DNA from 2 places in the Paenibacillus sp. FSL R10-2778 genome. Region 2 is predicted to be linked to the other one. Evidence: a T-box and tRNA genes for the amino acid it is inferred to sense, from the RefSeq annotation. Region 2 holds a T-box; the other holds one or more tRNA genes.
What was found. The T-box of region 2 lies ahead of metG (methionine--tRNA ligase). A T-box ahead of a tRNA ligase gene usually reads a tRNA of that ligase, here a tRNA-Met.

Region 1 (15,644 bases), 1.0 Mb from region 2:
AGTACAAAGAATGACTGCTGATCCTGCACGGGTATTCAGATTGAACACCGGGGTTATGGAGATCGGAGCTCCTGCAGATTTGACACTGATCGATCTGGAGCAGGAAAAAGAAGTAGATCCAAGTTCCTTCGCAAGCAAAGGACGTAACACTCCTTTTGGCGGCTGGAAGCTTAAGGGTTGGCCAGTAAAAACTTGGGTGGACGGCAAAGCCGTATGGACTGAGAAAAACTAGCGGACTGGTGAGGCGAAATTGCTGATCTTTACAGATCAGCAATTTGAGCGCGTACACTCCGGAAGGCATGCAAGGCATACGTATTAGACTACAGAACATGAAGGAGTGGAAGGGAATGCAGGCGAGATTGCTGCTTCAAGACGGAACTTTATTTACAGGTACCGCATTTGGCGCTGAAGGTGAAAAGACAGGCGAGGTTGTTTTTAACACAGGAATTACAGGATATCAAGAGGTGCTGTCTGACCCTTCATATTGCGGACAAATCGTTACCATGACGTACCCATTGATCGGGAACTACGGGATTACGCGGGATGATTTCGAATCTGTTCGACCTTTCGTACACGGTTTTGTAGTGCGTCGTCATGAAGAAGTTCCAAGTAACTGGCGCGCAGAATACAGTGTGGACGACCTGCTGAAAGAATATGATATTCCTGGAATCAGCGAGATTGATACCCGGATGTTGACGCGGATTATTCGCCACTACGGAACAATGAAGGCGATCCTGACTACCTCTAACAAACGTGTAGAGGAATTGATGGAAATGATGGGCGACACTTCAATTGAAGAATTGCGCAATCAGGTAGCTCGCACATCTACTCCAAGCATGTACAATAGTCCAGGAACCAAAGAGCGCATCGTCTTGGTAGATTACGGCGCGAAGGCTGGCATCTTGCGCGAGTTGAACAATCGCGGTTGTGATGTTGTAGTTGTACCTCATGACGTAACCGCTGATGAGATTCGTCGCCTCAATCCAGATGGTATCCAGCTGTCCAACGGCCCTGGGGACCCGAAAGACGTCCCACACGCAGTGAAGACGATCTCGGAATTGCTTGGTGAATACCCAATCTTCGGCATCTGCTTAGGTCACCAGCTGTTTGCACTGGCTTGTGGCGCGGATACAGAGAAGCTGAAATTCGGGCACCGTGGCGGTAACCATCCGGTTAAAGAATTGGAGAGCGGACGTTGCTTCATTACTTCTCAGAACCATGGCTACACAGTGAATGAAGATTCTGTGAAGAGCACGGATCTAGAAGTTACTCACATTAATAATAATGATAAGACCGTTGAAGGACTTAAACATACCCGTTACCCTGCATTTTCAGTACAGTACCATCCAGAAGCAGCACCGGGACCTCATGACAGCAGCTATTTATTCGATCGTTTCTTACAGATGATCGCTGATCATAAAGCTAACACACCTGTAAGCTCGCGCCAGGCGCAGCTTGCGGCAAACGCCAGAATCACGGCGCCAAAACCTACAGTAAAACAGCTTGAAGCCGTGAAAGGAGCTCTATAACATGCCTAAGAATGAAAAGCTTAAAAAAATATTAGTAATTGGTTCTGGACCGATTGTTATCGGGCAAGCCGCAGAATTTGACTACGCCGGAACTCAGGCCTGTCAGGCCCTGAAAGAAGAAGGCGTGGAAGTTGTGCTGATCAACAGTAACCCAGCGACTATCATGACTGACACCAATATGGCTGATAAAGTTTATATCGAGCCGATTACCCTTGAATTCGTAACTGGCATCATCCGCCAGGAGCGCCCGGATGGCTTGTTGCCAACTTTGGGAGGACAGACAGGTCTTAATATGGCTGTAGAATTGGCTCGTGCAGGAGTACTAGAACAAGAGAATGTTAAGCTTCTAGGTACCCAGCTTGAATCCATTGAAAAAGCAGAGGATCGCGATTTGTTCCGCGATTTGATGCGCGAATTGGAACAGCCTGTACCAGAGAGCACTATTATTACCACAGTAGATGAAGCGATGAAATTCGCTGAGGAAATTGGTTTCCCGCTGATTGTACGCCCAGCCTATACGCTTGGCGGCACCGGCGGCGGGATCTGCGACAACGAAGAAGAGCTGCTTGAGACTGTCAAAGCAGGTATTCGTTATAGTCCAATTGGACAATGTTTGGTGGAGAAAAGTATTGCCGGCATGAAGGAAGTTGAATACGAGGTTATGCGTGATGCGAATGACAACTGTATCGTTGTCTGCAACATGGAGAACTTTGACCCGGTAGGTGTGCATACGGGTGATAGTATCGTTGTGGCACCTAGCCAAACGTTATCCGATCGTGAATATCAAATGCTGCGCAGCGCTTCACTCAAAATCATTCGTGCGCTGAATATCGAGGGTGGCTGCAACGTGCAGTTCGCACTGGATCCGCAAAGCTATCAATATTATGTAATCGAAGTAAATCCACGTGTCAGCCGCTCTTCGGCTTTGGCTTCGAAAGCAACCGGTTATCCGATTGCCAAAATGGCTGCCAAAATCGCGCTTGGTTACACACTCGATGAAATCGTCAATCCAGTTACTGGACAGACCTATGCTTGCTTCGAGCCTACACTTGACTATATCGTAAGCAAAATCCCACGCTGGCCGTTCGACAAATTCATTCATGCGAACCGTAAGCTGGGCACACAAATGAAAGCAACTGGAGAAGTTATGGCCATCGGTCGTACCTTTGAAGAGTCCATTCATAAAGCAATTCGTTCCCTGGAAATCGGTGTACACCGTTTCCGTCTGCCGGGCGCTGAGGATCTGGAAGAAAGCGTCCTGCGTGAACGTCTGGCAAAACCTGATGATGAGCGGTTGTTCTTGATCGCTGAAGCTTTCCGCCGCGGATTTGGCTTGCAAGAGATTCAAGACATTACTAACGTAGACTGGTGGTTCCTGTCCAAAATCGAGGGACTGATCAACTTTGAAGAGGTCATCCGTGGGGATGAAAGCTTATCAGAAGAAACCTTGTATCAAGCTAAACGCAGAGGTTTTACAGACCGTGCGATTGCTGAGATACGTGCAGAAGGACAAGCGAACGGTAAATACACCAAAGAAGCTGATGTACGCGCGCTTCGTTTAGAGCGAGGATTAACGCCTGTATTCAAAATGGTAGATACCTGTGCAGCTGAGTTCGAAGCTTCTACACCTTACTACTACTCTACTTATGAGACTGAAAATGAGGTCATTCATTCCGATAAACAAAAGGTTATCGTGCTTGGATCGGGTCCAATCCGGATCGGCCAAGGGATTGAGTTCGATTACTCCACTGTGCATGCAGTGTGGGCGATTCAGAAGGCAGGTTATGAAGCGGTTATTATCAATAATAACCCTGAAACTGTATCTACCGACTTTAATACTTCGGACCGGTTGTATTTTGAACCCTTGTTCTTTGAAGATGTAATGAACGTAATTGCGCAAGAGAATCCGATTGGGGTTATCGTACAGTTCGGAGGCCAAACAGCCATTAACCTTGCTGCACCACTAAGTGCGGCTGGCGTTAAGATTCTCGGAACTAGCCTAGACAGTATTGACGAAGCTGAAGACCGGAAGAAATTCGAAGCTTTGTTGGCTCGTCTGGATATTGCCCAACCAAAAGGGAAGACGGTTATCAACGTAGATCAAGCAGTAGAAACTGCACAATCGCTTGGATATCCGGTGCTGGTACGTCCTTCCTATGTACTAGGTGGACGCGCAATGGAAATTGTATATAATGATGCGGAATTGCTTAGCTACATGGTAGAAGCGGTTAAGGTGAATCCGGAGCATCCGGTATTGATTGACCGTTACATGTTAGGTAAAGAGGTTGAGGTAGACGCAATTTGTGACGGTGAGACGGTAGTTATTCCAGGGATCATGGAGCATGTTGAGCGTGCAGGTGTTCACTCCGGTGACTCCATCGCTGTATATCCTCCGCAATATCTGGATGAAGGTCTGAAAGCAAAAATTGCTGAGATCACAATCAAGATTGCTAAGGAACTGAAAACGATTGGTCTGGTCAACATCCAGTTCGTTATCTATCAGAATGAAGTGTACGTAATTGAAGTAAATCCACGTTCATCGCGTACGGTTCCATTCTTGAGTAAAGTAACTGGAATTCCAATGGCGCATCTGGCAACCAAAATCATTCTCGGTGGCAAGCTGAAAGATGACGGTTATACAGAAGGTCTATGGCCGGAAAGTGATTATGTATCGGTTAAAGTGCCGGTATTCTCTTTTGCCAAGCTGCGTAGAGTAGAACCAACGCTCGGACCTGAAATGAAATCGACGGGTGAAGTTATGGGCCGCGATAAATTGTATGCAAAAGCTTTGTATAAAGGTCTAATCGGGGCAGGAATGAAAATTCCAGCAACCGGCGCTATCATCGTTACAGTGGCAGATAAAGATAAAGCAGAAGCTGTAGAGCTTATGAAAGGCTTCCACTCGCTGGGTTACAAGATCATTGCTACCGGAGGCACCGCTCAAGCGCTTGAAGAAGCAGGTCTCAACGTAATGAACGTGAACAAGCTGGATGAAGGTGCGCCGAACATTCTCGATTTGATTCGTGGTGGGCAAGCCAACTTCGTCTTTAATACACTGACTAAAGGGAAAACACCAGAGCGTGATGGATTCCGTATCCGTCGTGAAGCGGTTGAGAATGGCGTCGTATGTATGACATCACTCGATACAGTAACGGCACTGCTCAGAATGCTGCAGACGATCAACTTCTCGTCACAGTCCATGCCTGCTTTTGTCGGTCAATTAAACTAATCTCATAAAGATGTATAGGGCGGTTTGCGTTTACGCAGACCGTTCCGCTATGCCTAGGGGCTAATAAATGAAGAGTGTGGATTTAAGTCTGCACTGGATGGGAGAACGGTTATGGGACAGGGAGATGCAAAGTGGAATGAAATGGCGAATCGCTTGATGATCGCCTTGGATTACCCTGATGTTGCAGGGGCAAGAACCTTGATTGACAAGCTGGAAGGGATTCCTTGTTATATGAAAGTGGGAATGCAGCTTTTTTATGCAGCCGGACCGGAATTCATTAATGAACTGAAATCTCGGGGGTATTCTGTATTTGCAGATGTCAAAATGCATGATATTCCTAACACGGTAAAAGGCGGGGCAGAAAGCCTTACGAACCTCGGTGTGGATATGTTTAACGTACATGCCGCAGGAGGCTCAGCGATGATGGCTGCAGCCCGGGAAGGCGCTGCTTCAGTAGTTAATGCGAATGCTGCGCTTAAAATGCCTTTGATTATTGCAGTTACACAGCTGACCAGCACGAGCCAAGAAGTGATGAATAACGAAATTGGAATCGCAGGAGACGTAGCAGATACTGTGGTCAGATACGCTAAGCTGGCAGCCGCTGCAGGTCTGGATGGGGTAGTGGCTTCACCGCAAGAGTCTTCAGCGATCGCAGAGGCTTGTGGGCCCGCATTTTGTACAGTTACACCTGGTATCCGGCCAGCAGGTGCATCCCTAGGTGACCAGTCCCGGGTGATGACGCCGGGCAAAGCGATTCAGCAAGGCAGCCACTTTCTGGTGGTGGGCCGTCCTGTTACAACTGCGGCTGATCCACGTCAAGCAGCACTAAATATTATTGAGGAGATGACCCTAGCATGAGTACATTAAATAGAAGTGAACAAGTAGCAAGTTATCTGCTTACGATAGGAGCAGTGGCACTGCGTCCGCAGGAGCCTTTTACCTGGACCTCTGGTATTAAATCCCCGATCTATTGCGATAACCGTCTGACCATGGCTTACCCAGAGGTACGTAACTATATTGCTGATGCCTTCGCTGAGCTTATTAAAAGCCAGTATCCAGACGCAGAGGTGATCGCAGGTACAGCAACCGCAGGCATTCCTCACGCAGCTTGGGTAGCTGATAAACTTAATCTGCCAATGGCTTATATCCGCGATAAAGCTAAAGGTCACGGCAAGCAGAACCAGATCGAAGGACTGATTAAGCCGGGGCAAAAGGTAGTCGTTATCGAAGACCTGATCTCCACTGGCGGAAGCTCCATCAAAGCAGCTCAAGCTGTGCAAGAAGCAGGCGCAGAAGCGTTGGCTGTATTGGCAATCTTCAGCTACGAGCTGGACCGTGCGGTGGAGGCTTTTGCCGCAGCTGAAATGCCATTACAAAGCTTATCCAACTATAGCACATTGATTGATGTGGCTCTTACACAAGGCAAGATCGCAGCTACAGATGTGGAACTGCTGAAATCTTGGAGAAAAGATCCTTCCGCATTTGGCGTTTAAACTAAATATTTGATTATAGTTTGGACGGGCCTCTCACTTTTTGGTGGGAGGTTTTTCTTTTTAACTACATTGAGTGTAATAAAAAGGAAAGCTTAAAGCGCACTCTGCTGTATAGGTGCATGAAGTATGCTGCTATTTATTGCAAAAAGATGCAATTATCCACCCGCGGCAGGTGTAAACTCTGACACTCGGGATTCTGACACTCTGCTACTCTGCTACTCTGCTACTCTGCTGGTATGTGTTATCGCTCTCCGCTCTGACACTCTGTTACTCTGCTGCTATGTGTTATCGCTCTCCGCTCTGACACTCTGTTACTCTGTTACTCTGCTGCTATGCGCTGTCGCTCTCCGTTCTGACACTCTGTTACTTTGCTACTCTGCTACTCTGCTGCTATGCGTTATCGCTCTCCGCTCTGACACTCTGTTACTCTGCTGCTATGTGTTATCGCTCTCCGCTCTGAACGTTCTGACACTCTGGAATACTATACTCTGCCCCTGTGATTCCATCGCGCTGTCGTCTCAAACACCGAATAGTTGCAGTTTGTGCACTTAAACTAACCTTCCTTAGAGGTTCTGGCGATATAGTTGCACTTTGTGCAATTATATCGCCAGAAATCCGCAGAAAGTACTTAATAACGTTTTTTAACTGCACATAGTGCAATTAAAGGGAGAAGCACAACACACTCATCTTTAATAGTTGCACAAAGTGCAGTTATCCTGCGTAGAAGGGGGCGATTTGTGCCGGTCACATGAAATGTAGCAGGTTAGTCAGTAGGTTAGTTAGTATGGAAGGAAAATGCTGTATTGGTAAAAGGAAAAGTAGAGTGGAGAGTGGGGTTTTGCTGTTTTTATTTACATTTGAATTTACATTTACATTTGAATTTACATTTACATTCTCATTCTCATTCTGACATTTGGCTGACCTGCGTTCTGTCGCTCTGGTATATTGCGCTCTGACACTCGGGATTCTGTTACTATGCTACTCCGCTACTCCGCTGCTATGCGCTGTCGCTCTATGCTCTGGCTCTGAACGCTCTGAACGCTCTGAACGCTCTGAAACTCTGCTAATCTGCTACTCTGCTGCTATGCGCTGTCGCTCTATGCTCTCCGCTCTGAACGCTCTGACACTCTGGAATACTATACTCTGCCCCCGTGATTCCATCGCAATGTCGTCTCAAACGCCGAATAGTTGCAGTTTGTGCACTTAAACTAACCTTCCTTAGAGGATCTGGCGATATAGTTGCACTTTGTGCAATTAAATCAGCCAGAAATCCGCTGAAAGCACCTAATAACGTTTTTTAACTGCACATAGTGCAATTAAAAGGAGAAGCACAACACACTCAGCTGTAATAGTTGCACAAAGTGCAATTATCCTGTCGCAGAAGGGCATTTCAGTATCCTCAGGAAACTCGCGGAATGTTTTTTATAGAAATAATATGAAGAAATCGTAGTTTAACTTTAAACAGCCTGTAACTTCCCCTCCTGAATAAAGCTATATACTGTTACTAGAATTATGGGTAATTATTCATAAGGTGGATGGATTGAGTATTTTATGGGAGGGTTCAAGAATGAATCATATAAATAATAATAGAAGGCTATGGCGGCGCTGGTTAAGCTTTGGAATATGTGCAGCACTCCTATTGCCTTTAATTTCTGAAAGCAGGCACACAGCTTGGGCGGAGGCTTCTAAGCCATCTGCAGAACAGCGTGTGTTACGTATTGGCAGCCTCTGGTCTGGAGAGGACGATTCTTCTTTTCGTCAGCAGTTTACAGATATGTATGAATTGCAGCATCCTGAAATCAAACTTGAGATTATTCCAGCCATTAATATGAATGAGCTTCGTTTTGACAGCACGTATCCAGAGGTTAACCCAGATAATATGGAGAATATCCGAGCGATTATGGGCGGTGCACAGCCGGTTGATGTAATCGTCGGTGATAGTACATTGGTGAAGAGTTTGGTGGAACATAATCTGGTGCAATCGCTGGAGCCGCTTATCGCACGGGATCAATATGATTTAAGCAATATGGCGCCTACGATGCTAAGTGGAGTTCGTGAGCTGGGTGGAGGAAGTCTTTACGCGTTAGCGCCGACCTTTATGTCGAGTGCGTTATATTTTAACAAAGGTATTTTTGATGCTGCAGGTGCAGGTTATCCGACAGATGGAATGACTTGGGATGAAGTGTTCGCGCTGGCTGAAAAGGTGACCAAGAAATCGACAAATAAAGATAAGCGTATATATGGCTTTTCGATGAACCGTTATATGAGCGATCCTTTCTGGGATATGCAGACCTATGTCTCACCGCTTGAGCTTGCTATGTATGACAACAAGGGACATAAGATGGAGGTAAATCAAACACAGTGGAGTCAAGCTTGGACGACCTACAGCCAATTGGTGAAAAAGCAAATTACACCTGGGTTAAACGGTATGGATTTTATAGAAACAGAACGGAGCTCCTATAGTCCTGTCCAAGGGGATCTCTTCCTTACCGGAAAAGCTGCAATGGTAATTGGAGAATACGATTATCTTAATGAGCTTGCAGGTGTGAGCCGCAATGCAGCAAAGATTAAAAATTATAATCCTGTCGATTGGGGTTTCGTTACCGTACCTACTTTTAAGGAGAAACCAGGAGTGGCTGTAGGTACTTGGGTAGGTAATATGATGGCTATCAACACTATGGCTGCTAATAAGGAAGATGCTTGGGATTTGATCAAGTTCGTCAACAGTAATGATGTAGCCAAAATAAAAGCCCATACGCGCGGAGAACTAACTTCCCGTAAGGATTACATTACTACGAAGGTTCCTTCAGTAAATCTGGAGTCCTTCTATACGCTCAAACCGTTACCTGCCAATGATCCTATGATGAACATTCTACAGACACAGAAGCCTGGAATTAGCCGTATTAACGATGTTGGGCGCCAACTGTTCACTGAAGTTTATCAGGGCAAGAGAACGGTCGAGAGTGCCCTAAAAGCTTGGGAGAAGCAAGGGAATACCATGCTGGGTACGCTCGAAAAAGATCCCACATATTATTTTGACTCCATAGGGGATTGAGTTTTGGAATATGTAGCAGCCACCGGATTTCCGGTGGCTTATTTTGTGGAATTTGGGCATGATAAGTTCAGAGCAGCGTAAGATTAATTTGCGAAAAGGAGAAGAGGGCATCATGAATTGGATATACTTCGCGAAACTGTTCAGAACGAGATTTCAAGCAGGCTGTTTGGCAAAAAGACTGGAGCAAGATGGCTGGATTTATGGCTATCATGACCCAAGTTTTGTGGAGATTTATCGATCCCGCAAAGGAAGATATGGGGTTAGATTTTTGCCTTGAGAACTTTTACAAATTCATCCTTGACGTAGACCCATTTTGTACTGTATATTATTTATTGTCGCTGTTTGAATATTATTTATGACGCGGGGTGGAGCAGCCCGGTAGCTCGTCGGGCTCATAACCCGAAGGTCGCAGGTTCAAATCCTGCCCCCGCAACCAATTTTATTACAACAGCAATTGTACATTCGGATATTTTTAGATCCGGGCCCTTAGCTCAGTTGGTTAGAGCGGTCGGCTCATAACCGATTGGTCGGGGGTTCGAGTCCCTCAGGGCCCACTTATCAAAAACCCTTACTTTGTAAGGGTTTTTTGCTGTCTGTAGGTTCCCTTGTAAGTAGAAGTGGAAGAGTTGGAAAAGCGACAAAATAGAGAATGATCACATTTTGGTCACGGCGTTGTTAGATCCACTGGTTTTATCATAGATCATCTGGAAAACGGTAAAAAGTATGTATTCTGTGGAACTGCCCTACTCTTGTAGAGGAAAGGGGGACAGTCAAGACATATAGACTATTAAGTAGAAGCACCATACGCCGTAGATTTTTGATTGAATTAAAAGCATGTCCAATACGCTGAAATTGATGATTTCTTTGAACAGGTTAATGCTGAATTTTGATAAGAAGCAATAAAGGATGCCGCATGTTCGCTCGGCATCCTTTATTGAAGATGGGTATACTAACTTAACAGCCTTTTAATTTATCATCAGAAGTTGATTAATAGCTTATTGATTATCCCCAAACCAGATGTTCTCAGTACCGGTCCGCGTGTCTGTCCATACGCTCACTAGACGGCCTGTTTGGGGGACGATGGCATTACCGATGTAGTCCCCAATTAGGGGGATGCCGGTGACGTCAAAGGAAGTTGTTGTTATCCGGGTGTTTGTATACGTCATACCGCCATCTCTAGAGGTTGCTAGATAAACATCAAGGTTGAGGGGGTTGACTCGATTAGTGTAATAGGTAACGAATATTGCACCATCCGCAGGGGATACGGTGATGGCTGGGAAAAAGTTTTGGGAGCCCACCGGACTACCTGTAATGGATATTGGTGCCCCCCAATCCACACCAAAATTGGTGGAAGTGGCAAGAAAAATATCGGAATAACCTTCTCGAAAATCTTGCCATACAGCATAGACATTACCTCGCGTCGTCGGTGCATTAGAAATATCTGCTGCGAGGGAAGGGTATGTCAGACATCTAAATGTATATCCCGGCAATGGATCTGGTGGGACTACAACGCTGGCGACCATGGTTTCAGGAGTAAAAATGACCCCACCGTCTGAGGATGTGCGAATTTTAAGATCAGTATTACCGGGAGGCTGATTGATCCATCCCACGATAACAATCCCATTTAATGTAATTGCTATACCGGGGAATTCTTCGAATTCTTCGACCGAAGACAGCAGGGAGGGACTGGAATAGGTACTACCGTTATCTAGGGAACGATTGAAGAATATCGTATTTCCCGGTATGAATTGTGTGTTGTAATCATGCGTATAACCAGTATATACATTTCCAAAAAAGGGACTTGATCCAGCTTTGTCGGTGACAACGACCACCTGATCATCATTTACAAACTGCCCAAACCCTTGATTCACGATGACTGGAGGTCCGAATGAAGAGGCATTGTCGGCAGATGTATAGGAAACGATCGACCCGCTGAGACCGTCTGAATCGAAGGCGTGGGCTAATACTACGAAAGTGGTCGGGAAAATATAATCAATATGTGGTGCTTCGATGCCTGCAAATCCTGTCGGTAACGGCAATAACGTTGTTGTCCAAGTGGCACCTGCGTCAATAGATTTGTATAAACCTATATTAGGAGGGCCTAATCGAAGATCTACAGCTACGGCAACCATAACTGAAGGATTAAGCCAATTTACCGCGATGGTGGGCTCAAACTGAACGCTTGCGCTCGGCGAAATTTGAATATTAGCCATGCTAAGCTCCTTTCGTCAGAGAGTTTTCGGTACTTATGGGTTCAGCTGAGCTATGAAAGTAAGTTCGGATTGCAGCACTCTTTGATGGGGAATGACGTTTCCTGACGAATCCGTTCCGAACACCGTGATAATCGTGTCTGCCGGTGCGTTTCCAGTTACTAGAAATTGGACTTCATAAGCTGAATTGCCTGCGATATTAAAACCGAGAAACTGGCTGGTGTTAGCATTAACATTTAATGAGTTGGAGTAGACTAAACCTTTACTAACCAAGGTATTCCATACGTAAACGTGATAGACTACGTTAGATGAAAAACTAAGGTTGTCATTATCGATATTAATGAGCACGTTGGATGCTGGGGTAGTCCCTGTGTTCGTAATGATGCCTGTTGTTGTTGCCATGAGCTTCACCTCTTTATTAGTTTGCTATATATATATGAATTGAGATTCATTGTGTTTGGACAAGGGAATCAGAAAAATCGCGGAAATGAATACTGAGAGGTCTAATTAGGTGGGGAAATACAAATAAATTTTCAGAAATCTGAAGATAACTTGATTATAAGTTGAACAGCAATTGAGGATTTTTACGACTTCTCTGCCACTGCAGCTCTTGTAAGGCGTATGCAGGTAACTATTCACTATCAGCAGGAGAATTTTAAATAGAAGGTCTGACATTTATTTTAAATAAATGTTATAATTATAATATCAGTGTGTAGAGATATTGGTCTTTTTTATTGGACCAAAAATATATGTCTCATGATACGTCTGCCATCTGAAATATTATTCACGGAGATGACAAACATGCATGGAGACACAAGACTGCCCAGAAACGGAAAAGAAGGTATACTATTTTTACTCATTATTTCAATCATTTCAGTTAACACTATCGCCCCTATTATTGTGGGGTTGGAACGCGGCTTCAGTAAGGAAGTGTATATAGATACACTAAAGGTTATTCCGTTTATGTGGATGATCGTAGTTTTATCCGTAAGATTAGTTGCAGGACCGATTGTTGGAAAAGTGATGCCGAAATTCATGGGACAAACCGATGGATTTAATGCAAGGATTCTGTTGAATACTTTATTGAATGTCACAGTGTTATCTATTTTACTATCAATTATCGGCACATGGGTTGGGACGAAACAAATAAGCCTGGATCCACTTAAAAACTTTCTTCACATCTGGCCGAGAAACTTTGGAATAGCATTTTGGATTGAACTGTTGGTTGCGCAGCCGATCGCAAGATTTGCAATGAAAACATTACACGCAAGACAGGATCGTAAAACGGAAAGTGTAAATGCGTAACTAGCTAGAGTGTAGTAGACTAATAAGAAATTCAAGGAGCGTCCATGGTGGGCGTTCCTTTTTTGTAGCAATTGGAAGTATCGAGAGAGACCCTGTGTTCCTTTGAAATTTGATTCGATAACAATTACGTGAACGATGCTTCTCCTGTCGGACACAGCTGACCCTTAAAGCGTTTTTTTTCCAAATTTGCAATTCTAACGGACTCCATAGTCACTATTGGCATAAAAAGTACCGCATGTGAGCCTCTTTCTAGGCATTAGCGTCCATGGAGTCCGAAACCATGCTCTTAAGGCTGAAAATCAGCAAATAGCGACATCTGGGTCCGATAGCTCGAGGTGGAGGAGGTTAGTTCGTTAATTCGTTAGCTCGTTAGTGCCGTGCTCTTCATAGATTTAGTTGCAGAAATTACAATGAGAAGCAGCTTTTAAAGGAACAATCAGTAGTCTCACCTCTACAACCAGCATATCTAGTATGCGGGCTCGTAAACCATACAGTAAAGCACAAAACGGCACTGCTCCAAACCATGAAATGGTTTTGAAGCAGCGCCGTTTTTGTTAACAGCCAGCTAAATTGTCCAATGGAGAGCAGGGCGACCGAAACGTTGTCCCTAATTGCCTCCGATCGCTGGCCCAACCGCAGTCCCGATCGCAGTCCCGATCGCAGTCCCGATCGCAGTCCCGATCGCAGTCCTGATTGCAGTCCCGATCGCAGTTCCACCAGCAATCCTAAAGTTTCATGCTGTTCCACAGCTGCTGGAATGCCCCGGATTCGACCTCGAAGAATACCGGTGCTTGACCGTAGCGAACAAGTCCTTGACCGAACAGCGTCAGCTCTACTCGGGCGTTGTCTTCCAGCTGCAAATAGATGATCTTACGGTCTTCGCTGTCGTAGATGCCTTGCTCGATCAGCGGCTCTGCTGCCAGCGGTTTGGCAGCTTGGAGGGCTGTCAGGAAGCCATCAAGCGCCTCGCCATTGGCGATTGGCGCCTGCTGCTGGAGGCCGTTGTTCCAGCTGTTGAAGCTTTCCCATTGAGCAGAAGTAACTCGGCCTTCAAGATTCAGCTTGCCGAACAGGTCGGCGCCGCTGTTTATGGTGATGCCGTTCGTGTGCTCATACAGTTCGGCGAATACCTTACCGTTGATTTCCGAATAGGACATAATTAGGAAGCTGGAGTCATAGCCCTTCACGGAATAGAGATCCGTTTCGCCGATGTTCGAGGCTAACTCAATATATTCGTCGTTAATGCTCCATTCGTTGATGCCGCCTGTAGTGCGTCCCAACTTGTCACCGCGCAGAGCAGCAGCATCGTAAGCGTCAATGCGAGTCGCTGACTGTGTATAAATATTATTTTTATACACGACCAAGGCGATCATATCTGCCTTCACGCCAGACTCCTTATCTGGCAGTTTCAGCTTGGGAATGACAATGCTGCCGGATGTAGCTGTGCCTGAATTGCCAGCAATGCTTGCTCCCGGAGTTACCTGGGCAACCTGCCCTGGGGAGCTCTGACTGTTCAACTGCTGCCATATACTAGGCCCAGCCAGACCGATTCCTGCGGCGAGCACGACACTTGCCGCGATATAAACGGTTTTGCGCGGACGCTTCCGCTCCTGCCGTTGCTCTATTTTATTGAACAATTCTTTTTTCATCTCTTCACCTGGTTTCATCGAATCCACCGCTTTCTTATATGTTGTTCGAAACTGATCTTCCTTCACTGTGGTTCTGCTCCTTCCAGCTCCAGTTTTAACAGTTGCCGTCCCCGCTGAAGTCTCATCTTCACGGCAGACTGACTAATCTGCAGAATCTTGCTGATCTCCTGGATGGGATAGTCCTCGTAATAATAAAGATGGATTACGGTTTTATACTTCATGGGCATCGCCATAACTAACTGCAGCAGAGCCCAATCCTCGGGGCTGTCTGCCGCAATTGGCTCAGCGCTCTCCAGCTTAACCTCACGCTTGCGCCAGCCTCTGCCCAGTAGTGTTTTACAATGGTTGGTGATCACCCGGATCAGCCATGCCTTCTGATGTTCGGCATCTTTGAACTCCGGCGCTTTTTCTATTAGCTTGATGAAGGTATCCTGAGTGGCTTCTTCGGCATCTTGCCGGCTGCCTAGATGGACCAATGCGATCCGGAACAGCATATCTGCGTAGATTTCGTAACTCTTCATCACATGATTTCCCGGCCGGGTCATGGATCGCTGCATGATACTGTGCCCCCCCTTTACCTATAACACCATTTAGGACGGCATTAGGTCACATTTTGTTCCTGAGAAAATTCCTTTGTGTTTGAGCGTAAAGAATACCTATTCATAAATTATCTCCACAGGCTTACGGACTCAGAAGTCGTTATTTGTATATTTATAGGCTTTTGAGCAGGTTCGCGGACTCCAGTGACGCTATTCCTTAAAAAGGAGGTCTTATATGGTGTTTTTCATGCCAATAAAGGCTATGGGGTCCGCTACACTTTGAAATGGAGGGTTATACCGCGCATAAGATCAACTGTGTCCGATAGCTGCTAAGAACCACGCCAATGTTATCTGTAGTCAGTGGACCTAATGTCTAAAAAGGGGCTTCGTTACAAGTTTCAAGTTGCTTATCCATACTCTCTTTAGTCAAGTGCATCGGCACATGTCCTGGACCCTCTACCATCACCTGTCTACGCAAACGATGTTTACCTATTTAGAGCAGGGAAGATTAAAAAACGCGTTTGCCCAAGCAGCCAAGTGCTGACTGCTGGACAAACGCGTCTTTTTTATAGGGCAACTCCTTCACGGGAGATTCTCCTCGATATGTTTATATGTATAGCTAGGATCATTACCTT
Region 2 (15,644 bases):
CCACCAATCTCGATATCTCCCTCCTCAAAATCTAAAACTCCGACCACTGCTCGGATAGTCGTTGTTTTACCTGCACCGTTATGACCGATAAAGCCGTAGATGTCACCTTTTTCGACCACCAAATTCAGATCATTTACCGCCTTCTTGCCACCCTTATAGCTTTTGGTAAAATGTTTGATTGTCAACATCTTGCCACTCCCCTTCCAATCTCATAACACTCTCAATATGCCATATTTACTGTAGCTTCGTCGTCTTCAATATACGTTTCTTATAATACGTTTAGCCCGTCCAGATAGTTCATTCGTTTGCAAATATTTATTTTGAGATTTTTACCTCTAACGGGTGGGATAAAATTACGATTAAGTGCAACACGGTCCGTAAGGGCAAACAAACTACTTTGGGGACGTTGAGTTAGCTACTTGGCTGACGATGAGATAGCTAACTTTGGAACGCTAAGCGAACTACTTGGGTGACGATGAGATAGCTAACTTTGGAACGCTAAGCAAACTACTTTGGAGACGGTTGGCTGACAGCTTTGGAACGCTAAGGCAGACTGACGATGAGCTAACTAAATTGGAACGCTAAGAAGACTGACGATGGGATAGCTACTTTGGAACGCTAAACAAACGACTTTCTAAGCAATCTACTCCGGATCAGAAGCAATCTACCTTTGGTGGTGGCAGCCATTGCTACGTATCGGACCGAGGCGCCCTTATTTCGCAAATTCACGCTCTTTTCCACCCCGTTCGGACTCAAATGAAGCTATTGTGCCACATCCGCTCCTTTTTGCTGCAAAATCAGCCGAATAAGTGCTATGCAGTCCATTACTTTGAAAAAAGGCGTCAAAAACACCATTTAGCTGCAATACGGTCCGTAACGGTAAACAAATCACTTTGGAATGATAAGCAAATTACTTTGGTGACGATGAGCCAACTACTTTGGAACACTGAGCAAACGACTTTCTAAGCAATCTACTCCGGATCAGAAGCAATCTACCTTTGGTGGTGGCAGCCATTGCTACGTATCGGACCGAGGCGCCTTTATTTCGCAAATTCACGCTCTTTTCCACTCCGTTCGGACTCAGATGCAGCTATTGTGCCATATCCACTCCTTTTTCCTGCAAATTCAGCCGAATAAGTGCTATGCAGTCCGTTACTTTGAAAAAAGGCGTCAAAAACACCATTTAGCTGCAATACGGTCCGTAAGGGGAAACAAACTATTTTGGAACGGTAAGCAAATTACTTTGGTGACGATGAGCCAACTAAATTGGAACACTGAGCAAACGACTTTCTAAGCATTCTACTCCGGATCAGAAGCAATCTATCTTTGGTGGTGGCTGCCATTGCTACGTATCGGACCGAGGCGCCCTTATTTCGCAAAATCACGCACTTTTCCACTCCGTTCGGACTCAGATGCAGCTATTGTGCCATATCCACTCCTTTTTCCTGCAAATTCAGCCGAATAAGTGCTATGCAGTCCGTTACTTTGGGAAAAGTCTCCAAAAACACCATTTAGCTGCAATACGGTCCGTAACGCTAAGCGAACTACTTGGGTGACGATGAGATAGCTAACTTTGGAACGCTAAGCAAACTACTTTGGAGACGGTTGGCTGACAGCTTTGGAACGCTAAGGCAGACTGACGATGAGCTAACTAAATTGGAACGCTAAGAAGACTGACGATGGGATAGCTACTTTGGAACGCTAAACAAACGACTTTCTAAGCAATCTACTCCGGATCAGAAGCAATCTACCTTTGGTGGTGGCAGCCATTGCTACGTATCGGACCGAGGCGCCCTTATTTCGCAAATTCACGCTCTTTTCCACCCCGTTCGGACTCAAATGAAGCTATTGTGCCACATCCGCTCCTTTTTGCTGCAAAATCAGCCAAATAAGCGCTATGCAGTCCGTTACTTTGAAAAAAGGCACCAAAACACCATTTAGCTGCAATACGGTCCGTAAGGGGAAACAAACTATTTTGGAACGGTAAGCAAATTACTTTGGTGACGATGAGATAGCTACTTTGGAACGCTAAGCAAACTACTTTGGGACGGTGAGCTAACTACATTGGAACACTGAGCAAACGACTTTGGTGACGGCGGGCTACACCCAAACCAAACCAAACAAAACTAACTCAACCAAAAAAAGCATTCACCCCCAATTTAGGGATTGAATGCTCTTTTTCTTAATGCAAAGTCTAAGCTGATGCGAACTGACTGTTATATAATCTGGCGTAATATCCACCGCTGGCTAGGAGTTGGTCATGCGTGCCACTTTCGACAATGTCTCCGTCCTTCATGAAAAGAATGAGATCCGATTCTCGAATCGTTGACAAACGGTGAGCAATTACAAAGCTGGTCCGACCAGCGATCATTTTTAGAAAAGCCTTCTGAATCCGTACCTCAGTCAGCGTATCAATACTGCTGGTGGCTTCATCCAAAATGAGCATAGGCGGATCTACGAGCATCACTCGTGCTATGGTAAGCAGCTGCTTTTGTCCTTGCGACAAATTATCTCCTGAGCCACTGATCTTTGTATCATATCCCTCAGGCAGGCGTTTAATGAAGCTATGAGCATTTGCAGCCTTAGCAGCAGCGATGACCTCTTCTTCGGTAGCCTCAGGTTTGCCGTAGACAATATTTTCTCTAATTGTGCCGCCAAACAGCCAGGTGTCCTGCAACACCATCCCGAAATTACGCCGCAGACTGTCACGGGTAATCGTCTTGATATCCACACCGTCAATCTTGATGGAACCCTTATCCACATCATAAAAACGCATAAGCAGATTAACCAGTGTGGTCTTCCCCGCTCCCGTCTGCCCTACAATTGCAACCCGGGTACCTGGTTTCACTTCCAGACTGAAATCATTAATCAGAGGACGTTCAGGATTATAAGCAAAGGATACTTTTTCAAAGGTAATCGTCCCTTGGCTTGTATTCATAATTTTGGCGTCTGTTGCATCCGCTGGTTCAGGCGAGAGGTCTAGAATGGCGAAGATCCGCTGCGCTGATGCCGTTGCCGATTGAAGCTGCGTAATCACACCTGTAATTTCATTAAACGGCTTAGCGAACAAGTTGGAGAAGATCAAAAAGCTGGACAAATCCCCTACCGTCACAAGCCCGCGAATCACCATAACACTACCGATCATCGCGATAACAGAGAAGGTAATATTATTTACTAACCGTGTTGTCGGATTGGACAAGGAACCGTAAAATTGTGATTTCACGCCAGTCTGGTACAAAGTCTCGTTTCGTTCTTCAAACTGGGTCAGTGCACGGTCTTCATAATGATAAGCTGTGACCACTTTTTGTCCGCCAATCATTTCCTCCACGTATCCGTTGAGACCGCCCAGAATTTTAGCCTGCTCCTTAAACATCTTCTGGGAGCGCATCGTAATGAATCTTGCCACAAAAAATGTAACGGGTGCTGACAGAAGAACAACTAGGGTCATTAAAGGACTAATGTACAACATAAGTACAATTGCCCCCACGATAGTGATGATCCCCGTGAGCAGTGTTGAGAAGCCTTGCAGCAGTCCATCAGAGACCGCATCCATGTCATTAACAAACCGGCTGATGCTGTCCCCTTGCGGGTGGTTATCGTGAAATTTTAACGGCAAAACATTTAATTTATCAAAAAGCTCCCGCCGTAAGTCATATACAGTCCGATAGGCAATTCGATTAGTCAGGTAGGTAAGAAGCCATCCGAAAAAGCTGCCGACAATATACACCCCTGCCAGAATCAAAAGCAGTCTAAGTACGGCGTCAAAATCAACCTCTCCCGGCCCGATCATAAAATCGATGGCGCTGCCGATGAGCAGCGGGCCAATTAGACTGGCAATCACACTGAGTATTGCGCAGATTACTGCACCTATAGCTATTTTTTTATAATGCCCTGTGTATACAATAAGTCTTTTCCAAATGTTATTTTTGTTCATTGGCCCGACTCCTCACTTGATAGCTGGGACAGGCAGATTTCTTTATACTCTTCACAACCACGCATCAGCTCCTCATGGGTTCCGACACCGGCGATCCGCCCTTCCTCAAATACCATTATTTTATCCGCTTGCCTTACAGTGCTTACCCTCTGCGAGACAAGGAGTACGGTCATTTCCTGGCTGCTCTCTTTGAGAGCCTTTCGAAGTGCCGCATCTGTGGAGAAATCCAGCGCACTGGAGGAGTCATCCAAAATAAGAATCGATGGCTTTCCTACTACTGCACGAGCTATGGTTAAGCGCTGCTTTTGTCCACCGGATAAATTTAATCCCCCACGAGATACTTGCGTATTCAACCCTTCGGGTAATTTACGTATAAACTCCTCCGCTTGAGCAATAGAGGCTGCCTGCATGATTTCTTCCTCAGTTGCATCTTCCTTGCCCCAACGTATATTCTCAGCGATCGTTCCTGTAAACAGCACAGCTTTCTGCGGTACAATCCCAATCTTCTCACGAAGCTGATGCAGCTTATAATCTCGGACATTCACACCATCCACTTTCACTTCACCTTGAACCGCATCATAAAAACGAGGGATCAAATTCACAAAAGTTGACTTACCTGAACCCGTACTGCCAATCAGGCCCACGGTCTCTCCGCGATTAATTACTAGAGATATATCCTCTAATGCCGATTCACCTGTCGTATTATACCCAAAGGATACGTGATCGAATTGTATAGCAGGGGCAGCAGGGGCAGGGGCAGCAATCACTGCATTTCCTTCCTCAGACACGGAGACCTTAACACCCAGCACTTCATTTACACGATTAGCTGAGGATGAGGCTTTTGTAAAAATAATAACCAAGTTGGAGACCACTATCAGCGCCAGCAAGATTTGAGTGATGTAATTGATGAAAGCAATGATCTCCCCTTGAGACAATCGGCCCCCATCGATATGAATTCCGCCTACCCACAAAATAGCAATGATTGCCGCATTTACTACAAGTGTAGTCATCGGCCCAAGCAAAGCTGAAATCCGCGAAACCCGGATCGCTGTAGTAGTCAAATCATCGGACGAAGCATCAAAACGTTCTTTTTCTGTATGTCTTTTGGCAAAAGCACGAATCACTCGAATCCCCGATAAATTCTCACTCAGTACGAGCGCAAGGGCATCCAGCTTCTGCTGGTATTTTCGGTACAAAGGAGCACTGCGGGTGATAATAAAATATAAAATAATGCCAAAAACCGGTGTTGCCGCAATTAGAATCAGCGATAATCTAAAATCCAAAATCATGGACATTAGGATAGCCCCGATACAGATAAACGGTGCACGAATAACTAGACGAATTAGCATAGCCACAGCAATTTGCAGCTGGTTTACGTCATTGGTAATCCGATTAATCAGTGTAGGTGTACCTAAGGTATCCAGCTCAGCATACGACAAAGAGGTGATATGTCTAAACATCTTATTGCGTAGTGTCGTACCGAATCCCTGTGAAGCCCGGGCTGCATAGTATTGGCATACCATGGAGCAGCCGAAGCCAAGCAGTGACATCAGCACCATTAGGCCACCCATGCGGTAAACATAGGCGCTGTCATGATTGCCAACCCCGTTGTTGATGATCAATGCGACAATGGTAGGCAAAATCAGCTCCAGAATCGCTTCCATCAGTTTGAAGATCGGTCCAATGATCGCTTCTTTTTTGTACGGCTTTAAATATACTGCAATTTTGAACAAATTCATCCACACCCAACATAAGAAGTATTTAACCACTTGAAATATGTATAAGAACAGTTATGATTATGGCATATCTACTCACATATTAATAATATTGGATTCGTATCGCTCCCATACGATTAGCATATCTCAAGTTCGGAGGATTTTTATATGGATATTAGACAACTTAAATATTTTATGGCGATAGCTGAGGAAGGACAGATTACATCTGCAGCCAAAAAACTGCAAATGGCCCAGCCTCCGCTGAGCCAGCAGCTAAAGCTCCTAGAGGAAGAACTCGGTGTAAAGCTAGTGGAACGAGGTCCACGCAGCGTGCAGCTCACTGAAGCTGGAGCCATATTGCGGGACCGTGCCCAACAAATCCTGGAGCTGGCAGATTCCACTGCCCGTGAGCTCACTGATTTTGTCAAAGGTTTAAAAGGAACCCTAGCCATTGGTACTGTTTCTTCCTCTGGAGCTACGTTGCTTCAAGATCGGCTATGTGAGTTCCACAAAACGTATAGAGGTGTGAAGTTTGAGATTCATGAAGGAAATACCTTTAGAATCATTGACCTCCTGAATAAAGGTATTGTCGAAGTCGGGATTGTTAGGACACCCTTTAATGGTACAAATTTAGAATGTCTTTACACACAAGCTGAACCTATGATTGCCGTAATGACACCTGAGTATGACTGGAAAACGGATGAAAACTTTATTGAGATCGGTGAGTTAAAGGATAAGCCGCTTATTATCTACCGCCGTTTTGAGCAGCTTATCCGGGAAACATGTCTTGAGAACGGCTTTGATCCGCTGATTTTCTGTATGAATGATGATGCTAGAACAACACTGCTCTGGGCAAACGCTGGTCTTGGCATTGGAATCATCCCCAAATCCGCTTTCGAATTAACGAGTAACCGTAATTTGATCTATAAAGAAATCAGTAGTGAATCACTACGCACACGGGTCGCCGCCGTCTGGATTAAGGATAAATACTTATCATCCTTGGCTTCCAAGTTTATTGAAAGCTTCAGGAATGGATAAATACCAGCTCTATTTATTCACTTCCTGTTGATCTAGCCTATCCTCTTCTTCTTTAATACGGCTAATATCAATTCGTTCAAACAATAATTGTAAATCAGTAACCTGTTGGTAAGGGGGCACCGAGCAAGGCTGCCAATTCGGTAGTTCTAACGACAGGAACCCCCTGATCTTGTCACAAGAGAACGGTAGAAACGGATGCAACAAATTCGCTAAGTTCGCAATAATCTGCACACATGTGTATATTGCAGAATCACAAGAAACCTGATCCTCTTTTATCTGTATCCATGGTTTTTGCAGATCGAAATACTGGTTTGCCTTGCGCACATAAGAAAAAATAAACTCCAGCGCATCTTTTAGATTCCCAGCCTCAATAAGCCGTCCTGATTCCAGATACAATAGGTCGATATTGTCCTTCCACCCCTTATCTAATTGCCCATTTGGCACTTTCCCTTCATAAAACTTATCTACAAAAGCCAATGAACGGTTCACAAAGTTACCAAATGCTCCAAGCAGCTCTCCATTATGGCTATAAATAAACTCTCTCCAGGAAAAATCCGTGTCCCGCTTCTCAGGTCCATTGGCAATTAAGAAATAACGAATAGAATCTGGCTGATACCGCTCTAAAATATCAGGTACCCAGACCGCCCAATTTCGGCTAGTGGAGAATTTCTGCCCTTCAAGGGTTAAATATTCGCTAGATATAATCCTGTCCGGTAAATGCAAACCTCCTGCTCCTAATAACACAGCCGGCCATATTAAAGTGTGAAAAGGAATATTGTCTTTACCATGCACATAATAAGCGGTAATCGCCCCTTTTTCCTCTAACCAAAAATCCTCCCAGCTTCCTCCGGACTGTGCAGCCCACTGCTTACTGGCTGATAAATAACCACTTACCGCCTCAATCCAAACATAAATTTTTTTATCTTCAAATCCAGCCACAGGAACATCTACACCCCAAGACAAGTCTCTTGTTACCGCGCGGTCCTGCAGCTCTTCTTGTAAATAACGTTTGGTCAGTTTTATAGCATTTTCTCTCCAAAATTGTGCTTCCTCTACATATTCCGTTAATTCAGACTGAAAATTAGATAAGCTAAGATAATAATGTTCTGTCGGCCTTTCTGTTGGTGTATTCCCACATAATTTGCAGACTCTGTCTAACAAATCGGCAGGATCTAGAATCGTAGAACAATAATCACATTGATCCCCTCGCGCCCGCTCACCACATACCGGACAAGTCCCTTCCACATATCTGTCTGGCAAAAAGCGCTGATCCACCTCGCAGTAACATTGAGCAATGGTTTTTTTATATAAATGACCATTCTCTAGCAGCTTTGTAAACAACGCTTGCACAACCTTATGATGCTGCTGTTGATCCGTTCGAGTATATAGATCATAACTAAATCCCAGCTGTTCAAAACACTTCAGAAACTCTTCATGATATCTGCTTGCAAAAGCTCCCGGCGTAATCCCTTCATTCGCAGCCTGAACTGCTACGGGTGTGCCATGGCAATCACTGCCTGATACATATAATACGTTATCCCCTTTGGAGCGAAAATATCGTGCCAGCACATCCCCAGGCAACACACTTGATAATCTCCCCAGATGTAAAGATCCATTCGCATACGGCCAAGCGCCACCTATAAACACATTACTCATTAACCTTCTCCTCCTTTTTTTAGACAACAAAAAAACTCCCATCCACAAAGGACGAGAGTTCTACTCACGTGTTACCACCTAATTTTATAAATGCCTCATGACATTTACCTCTTCAGGTACGACGTTAATTAACGTTTATACCCTAGCACTGTAACGGATGCAGGTTCCGGCGCAGCCTACAACCCATAAGGTTTCGATGCGCAGCTCTGAGACCATATTCCCAAGGGTTTTCTTTACTCCTTTTCAGCGACCGGAGCTCTCTGTTGAAAGAATTGCCGTGGTACTCTTTCTCTTCTTTGCTTTTACATATTCAAGTTAGAGAAAATAATACTCAATTTGTTGTTTATTGTCAATGCGAAACATCAAGCTCTCTGTAACTTTTCCAGTTAATCTCCGTCTTTTATATAAATACGTTACAAGGAGGTCCCTCAGTGAAAAAAGTAAATTTGCTTACACTATCTGTTCTTTTACTAGCAGGAGTATGGGGTTGTTCCGATCATAAAGTTAATTCTGTTCCCAAAAGTGAACCCTATACTTCCAAAGAAGCCATCAGTAGAGGGGATATTGTTTCTTTTGAAAAAGTGTACAACCTCGATAAATTCGAGAAATTTATAACTAATCTCTCCAGCAACAAAGCAGACAATATACGCGTTACAAGTTACACAGATGAAGGCGATCCCATATTTAAGGATTTAAAATTTGACGGTAACGTGATTAATTACAGCTATGATACTTCTAATGATGCATTCGGTGGAAGCAACACAGGAGTCAGAACCGATACCTGCTCCGAAGTGACGAGTAAAAAAAGCACACAAGGTGAAATTATCTATTCGATCAGCGGTTGCACAAATAATGACTCTGAAATTGATTACTACCTTTTTCGCACAACAAAATGAAATACTGAAATAAAAAAGACCACCCAATCATAATACAATTGGATGGTCTCTGTACTTCATATTATTTCATGATTTTGCAAATATCATTGGTGAATTGAACAGGATCACTAACCTGTAGACCTTCGATCAACAGGGCTTGGTTGTACAGCAGGTTCGTGTATAAACCGAGCTTTTCATTGTCGTTCTCTGCTGCCGCCTTCAAGGACTGGAACACTTCGTGATGGATGTTGATTTCGAGTACCTTATCCGCTTGCACCTCTTGGCCATTCGGCATCGATTTCAGGATTTTTTCCATCTCGATTGTCAGTTCACCTTCAGCAGAGAGACATACCGGATGAGTCTTTAAACGTTTGGAAGCTTTGACATTTTTCACTTTGCCGGACAGGATGTCCTTCATCGCTTCAAAAAGCTCCTTGTTTTCGTTCTCTTCCGCTTCCGTTGGCTTGTCCGCTTCGTCGGCTTCGATCCCCAGATCTCCGCTGGATACGGATTTAAATTCTTTTTCCTTATAAGACTGAATCATCTTGATCGCAAATTCATCAATATCATCAGTGAAGTAGAGAATTTCATACCCTTTATCCGATACAAGCTCGGTTTGCGGGAGCTTCTCGATTCTGTCGATCGACTCTCCGGAAGCATAGTAGATATATTTCTGATCTTCTGGCATTCTTGAGACGTATTCGTCCAGCGTAACCAGCTTCTTCTCCTTAGAGGAGTAGAACATCAACAAATCTTGAAGGGTGTCTTTGTGCATCCCATAATCGTTATAGACACCAAACTTAAGCTGTCTGCCAAAAGCATTATAGAACTGCTCATATTTCTCTCTTTCATCCTTCAGCAGGCTTTGCAGTTGGCTTTTCACTTTATTCTTAATGTTCTTAGCGATCAGAGTCAGCTGACGGTCATGCTGGAGCATCTCTCTGGAAATGTTCAAGGAAAGATCCTCTGAGTCCACCATACCTTTTACAAAGCTGAAGTAATCAGGCAGCAGATCCGCACATTTGTTCATGATCAGCACACCATTGGAATAGAGCTCAAGACCTTTTTCATATTCCTTTGTGTAATAGTCAAACGGCGTATTTTCTGGAATGAACAGGATTGCATTGTACACTACAGCACCATCAGCACTGATATGAATATGTTTAAGCGGCTTATCGAAGCCGTAACGTTTCTCTGCATAGAAGTTATCATAGTCTTCTGTAGTCAGCTCGCTTTTGTTCTTGCGCCAGATAGGCACCATGCTGTTTACGGTTTGTTCTTGAATAACTTCTTCGAACTCGTTCTCCGTGCCTTCTTTTGGCTTTTGCTCCTTCACGTCCATTTTAATTGGGAAACGAATGAAGTCGGAGTATTTTTTAATGATGGATTTCAGGCGGTATTCTTCCAAATATTCATCATATTGATCTTCTTCCGTATTCTCTTTAATCTTCAAAATCACATCAGTGCCGATAGAATCCTTCTCGACAGTCTCGATGGTATAGCCGTCAGCGCCCTTAGACTCCCATTTAAAGGCCTCGTCACTGCCTAATGCCTTACTGATCACTATAACGTCATCAGCCACCATAAACGCAGCGTAGAAGCCCACCCCGAACTGCCCGATGATGTTGTGGCCATCTTTAGCTTCGTTCTCTTTCTTAAAAGCAAGAGATCCACTCTTCGCGATTGTACCTAAGTTATTCTCCAGCTCCTCTTGTGTCATCCCGATACCTGTATCGGAAATCGTCAAGGTTCTGTTCGCCTTATCGGCGGTCACTTTAATATAATAATCCTCTTTATTGAAGACCAGGCCTTCATCAGCTAATGCTTTGTAATAGATCTTATCAATCGCATCACTTGCATTGGAAATCAGCTCACGCAGGAATATTTCCCGTTGTGTATAAATGGAGTTAATCATCATTTCCAGCAATCTTTTCGATTCGGCTTTAAACTCTTTTTTGGCCATGAATAAATAAATCTCCTTTCAAAATAACCTTCTTGTCCAGCACATCGTGATTAGCACTCTTCTTAGATGAGTGCTAATTCTTCTTTTTATATAACATAAACTGATTTTCAATGTCAATATTTACAGCGACTTTCATTAAATAAAGCTGTATTTTGCATACAAATTTAGGATTTGATCGATAAATAACATTCAACTTGCACATAGGATGATTCTATGTTTTAAATAGATTAGATACATAAATTACAAATAAAGGTCTAGCATCTTCTCTGGAGGGATTCAAATGCATGAACAAGCACAGTCCATTGTAAATTCTTCAGCAACAAGTCCCATTAAGAATTTGATTGGCAGTGTATTTATCCCCGTACACGATATTGAAAAAGCTCGTAACTGGTATTGCCAAGTCCTAGAACTCCAAGAAGCAGATCATTCGATTATAAACGGTCATTTATGTCCGTTAACTATGCAAGGAAGCACTGGGATCATTCTGGACACCATGCCCATGTGGGGAGGTTTAGAGCCTGAAGGGGCTCCTCCAATTACAACACCTGCTCTTATGCTTATAACCGATGATCTGCAAGCCTCTTTCAACTATATAAAGGAGCTCGGTGTAGATATAGTAACCGAAATTCAAGATCAAAAATGGTTTGTAGTAAAAGACCCTGATGGAAATAAACTAATGATTTGCAAACAGCATTTGGATTAGAAATTGCAGTGGTTGTGATTTCCACTTCTTAGGGTGCATCAGAAGCTGCAGATCAAAATGAATTTCGGGATGAACAAAGGACAGCTCAGCCAAGCTTCCCCGTTCAATTTCTTCCTCTGCCACGATTTTTGGTAACAAAGCAATTCCAAGACCATTCATTACACAACGTTTAATGGCCTCCAGATTCGAAAGCTCAAAACCTATGCGGAATATGATCCCGTGCTCTTTTAACAAATTCTCGAACAAACTCCGGTAAATACAGCTTTCCTCCGAGACTATTAGCTCACAGTTATTCAGATCCTGTAGGGTTACCGTATCCATCTGGGCAAGCGGATGATGAATGGGAGCTATCAAAACAAGCGGCTCATCTCTGACGATCGTACGCTCAAGGATGGAATCCGCAGTGGTGCGATCCAACATTAAGCCTAGATCTACTTCGCCATCTTTTATTTTGGCAAGAAGATTAGCTTCCTGCATCGTTTGCAGATGAATATCCAGCTTCGGAAATTTAGTCCTTAGCTGCTGCAGGTAAGGAGGTAAATAAAAAGCCGCTAAAGAATCTATCGTCCCAATAGTTAGCGTACCTCCGATTTGCTGGGCGATGGTTTCTTTTGAACGATCATATAAATCCAAAATCTCCACGAACAGCTTCAATAACTCTTCTCCTGGCGGGGTAAGCCGCAGCTGACGGCCATGCCTCTCTATTAAAGGTACTCCATATTCCTTCTCTATCTTCTGAATCTGCATCGTCACACTTGATTGTGCATATCCCAATTCTTCAGCAGCTCGCGTAAAGCTCTGACGTTTAGCCACCTCGCGGAAGGTTCGTAAATAGGTTAAATCCATTACCTCACCCTAACATCAATATTTTTGATGATCCATATCATTTATTATAGCTAACGACGATGCTACTTTCCATGGTAAAGTGTATGTAGAGGAATTAAAATATTTTGGAGGCCGATAATTTATGCTTACAGAACAACAGATTTATGGAGTTTATGTCCCCGTGGTCACCCCGTTCAATGCTGCTGGTGAAGTTGATTTGGATTCGTATCAGCGTTATGTAAAGAACATTATTAACAACAGCATACAAGGTCTGGTCGTTAATGGAACCACCGGAGAATCGCCCACTGTAACCGTAAATGAAATGCAGCTTCTAGTAAACACTTCCCGTGAGCTTCTACAATCCACATCAATCCCCTTAGTAGTTGGTACAGGTACCAATGATACAGCCTCTACGGTTGCACGCACGGAAATTGCTGCAAACCTTGGTGCTGATTGTGCACTAGTAGTCGTACCTTATTATAGTCGTCCTTCACAAGAGGGTATCATTGCCCATTTCCGCAAAGCTGCAGAAGTAGGCATACCAATCATGGCTTATGATATTCCAAGTCGTACAGGTACGGCCATGACGGTAGATACTGCACGTACAATCCTAGAAATGAATAATGTTGTCGGTTTAAAAGACTGCTCAGGCAGTACAAAAATGGTTACAGAGTTAGTCCGTACAGGTGCTAAACCTGTGCTTGGCGGCGATGATTCCCTCTTTTATGAAATGCTTAGCTGCGGAGCAGCTGGGGGGATGCTCGCTACTGCCAACGTTTTCCCGGCAGAATGTCTTCGTATCTTTGAAGCCTTTACATCTGGTCAAGTGGACTTCGCTAAAGAAAGCTTTGAACAACTACTGCCGATCATCCGCCTATTATTCAAGGAATCGAATCCCGCTCCAATTAAATGGATGCTTAGCCAAAACGGCCTACTGTCCTCGGATACGCTTCGCCTCCCTATGACTTCCATCAGCGCAGGACTTCAGCAAGAACTGAGCCCCTATGTTCAGGACAATACAATTGAAGCAACCGCATAAATGAAATAACAACAGCCGTTGTACAGTGAGGAACTGTTTAGCGGCTGTTTTTTGTTGTAAATTATCAGGAAATAAAACATAAAAACCATCAGATTTACTCTGACGGTTTTTTTATTTTGCTATAGAAACGATACGCATTCAAACTAACTTATCTGCTGCTCGTTTTTTGTCTTCCTTTTGTGAACCACTCGGACTTTGGCTTCAATGGAGGGTTAGACTTAGGTTTTGCTTTAGCTGGTTTAGATGCCGCTGATTTTGTTGCTGCCGGTTTTGTTGCCGCAGGTTTAGCAGTTGCTGGTTTGGAATTCGACGGTCTGGAAGACGATGGTCTCGAAGCTGCTGCTTTCGAACCTGACGGTTTCGCCGAACGATCTGTCTTCATTTGCGTTTTACGAGACATCGGATAAGGATGGTCCTTAACTTCCGGAATCGATTTTCCAATCAATTTTTCAATATCTTTAAGGAAAGGAAGCTCTTCAGCTTCGCAAAAAGAAATTGCCGTTCCGCTCAATCCCGCTCTGCCTGTACGACCGATCCGGTGCACATAGGTTTCCGGAATGTTCGGTAAGTTGAAGTTGATTACGTGAGACAGCTCATCAATATCAATTCCCCGGGCAGCTATATCCGTAGCTACGAGAACACGAGTCGCACCGCTTTTAAAATTCCGCAAGGCGTTCTGGCGATCATTTTGAGATTTATTGCCGTGTATGGCTTGAGCAGCAATGTTCACTTTAGCCAGATCGCGGGTAACACGGTCTGCACCACGTTTGGTACGAGTAAACACCAAAGCTGAGACGATGGATTTATCCTGTAACAGCAGGTTCAATTGGTTTTGCTTATTTCCGTTCTCTAATAAATAGATCGATTGATTGATTCTATCCGCAGTAGATGACACAGGTGTGATTTCCACCTTCACTGGATTCACAAGCAATGTTTTGATCAATTTAGAAATCTCAGTTGGCATCGTTGCCGAGAAAAACAGAGTCTGCTTCTTCGTAGGCATTTTGGCGATGATTCGTTTCACATCATGAATAAAGCCCATATCCAGCATCCGGTCAGCTTCATCCAGAACTAAAATTTGTACATATTGCAGATCTACACGTTTCTGATTGATCAGGTCGATAAGTCTACCAGGGGTAGCAATAAGAATATCGGCACCTTGATTCAGTGCGCGCTCTTGCACTTTCTGTGACACACCGCCAACAATGGCAGCAGAGCGGATATCTGTATATTGGCTATACGCTTTTATGTTATCAGCAATTTGAATCGCTAGTTCTCTTGTCGGTGTTAAAATCAACGAGCGGATGCGTCGCACATTATTGGATTTGTTTGGGCTCGATTGTTCGCTTAGCAATTGAATAATAGGCACGGAAAATGCAGCTGTTTTTCCTGTTCCCGTTTGCGCGCATCCAAGTAAATCTCTACCCGCTAATACAGCTGGAATCGACTGCTCCTGTATTGGTGTAGGTGATGTATAGTTTTCTTTGCTTAAAGCCTTCAAAATTGCAGGCACAATATTCAGTTCATTAAATGTCATTGGGTCTCCTTAATTTCTAATACATATATTCTTAACAATAAATCCTTTTGTCACGTCATAAACCATAATCATAACACAATAAGTTACATAATAATAGATTTTCTTTATCATCACACCAATTTTCATTAAAAATCCATTTCAGGATACTATCCGTTCTGCTCTTACAGAAATTTTTTTGCTAACCGTAAAATACTCCTCTTCAATTTATCCTGCGGCGTATCTTTTGTTAATCCTGTCGATCCTGTTGAGCCTGCTGAGACTGCTGAGACTGCTGAGACTGTTGAGCCTGTTAAGCCTGCTGAGCCATCGGACTCAGACGCCCTTATTATGAGGATTCATGGATTTTGGACACGCTATCG

Region 1: it encodes a tRNA-Met, which carries the amino acid that the T-box ahead of metG (methionine--tRNA ligase) is inferred to sense. The anticodon was not compared.

Annotation. Positions count from the first base shown of each region.
Region 1 covers NZ_CP151956.1:5,218,490-5,234,133, reverse strand. Annotated here, with positions in the region: gene NST40_RS23610 (dihydroorotase) at 1-232, shown strand, start outside; gene carA (glutamine-hydrolyzing carbamoyl-phosphate synthase small subunit) at 348-1,529, shown strand; gene carB (carbamoyl-phosphate synthase large subunit) at 1,531-4,758, shown strand; gene pyrF (orotidine-5'-phosphate decarboxylase) at 4,870-5,616, shown strand; gene pyrE (orotate phosphoribosyltransferase) at 5,613-6,251, shown strand; gene NST40_RS23585 (extracellular solute-binding protein) at 7,819-9,306, shown strand; gene NST40_RS23580 (hypothetical protein) at 9,419-9,583, shown strand; tRNA gene NST40_RS23575 (tRNA-Met) at 9,666-9,742, shown strand; tRNA gene NST40_RS23570 (tRNA-Ile) at 9,787-9,860, shown strand; gene NST40_RS23565 (sialidase family protein) at 10,302-11,519, opposite strand; gene NST40_RS23560 (hypothetical protein) at 11,553-11,918, opposite strand; gene NST40_RS23555 (hypothetical protein) at 12,318-12,821, shown strand; gene NST40_RS23550 (hypothetical protein) at 13,547-14,536, opposite strand; gene NST40_RS23545 (sigma-70 family RNA polymerase sigma factor) at 14,533-15,027, opposite strand; partial or broken gene NST40_RS23540 (phosphomethylpyrimidine synthase ThiC) at 15,386-15,496, opposite strand; gene NST40_RS23535 (DUF3139 domain-containing protein) at 15,592-15,644, opposite strand, start outside.
Region 2 covers NZ_CP151956.1:4,222,149-4,237,792, forward strand. Annotated here, with positions in the region: gene NST40_RS19020 (ABC transporter ATP-binding protein) at 1-188, opposite strand, end outside; gene NST40_RS19025 (ABC transporter ATP-binding protein) at 2,195-3,934, opposite strand; gene NST40_RS19030 (ABC transporter ATP-binding protein) at 3,931-5,667, opposite strand; gene NST40_RS19035 (LysR family transcriptional regulator) at 5,818-6,687, shown strand; gene metG (methionine--tRNA ligase) at 6,697-8,343, opposite strand; T-box leader at 8,388-8,649, opposite strand; gene NST40_RS19045 (DUF4362 domain-containing protein) at 8,775-9,239, shown strand; gene htpG (molecular chaperone HtpG) at 9,301-11,181, opposite strand; gene NST40_RS19055 (VOC family protein) at 11,462-11,884, shown strand; gene NST40_RS19060 (LysR family transcriptional regulator) at 11,855-12,730, opposite strand; gene dapA (4-hydroxy-tetrahydrodipicolinate synthase) at 12,852-13,748, shown strand; gene NST40_RS19070 (DEAD/DEAH box helicase) at 13,897-15,285, opposite strand.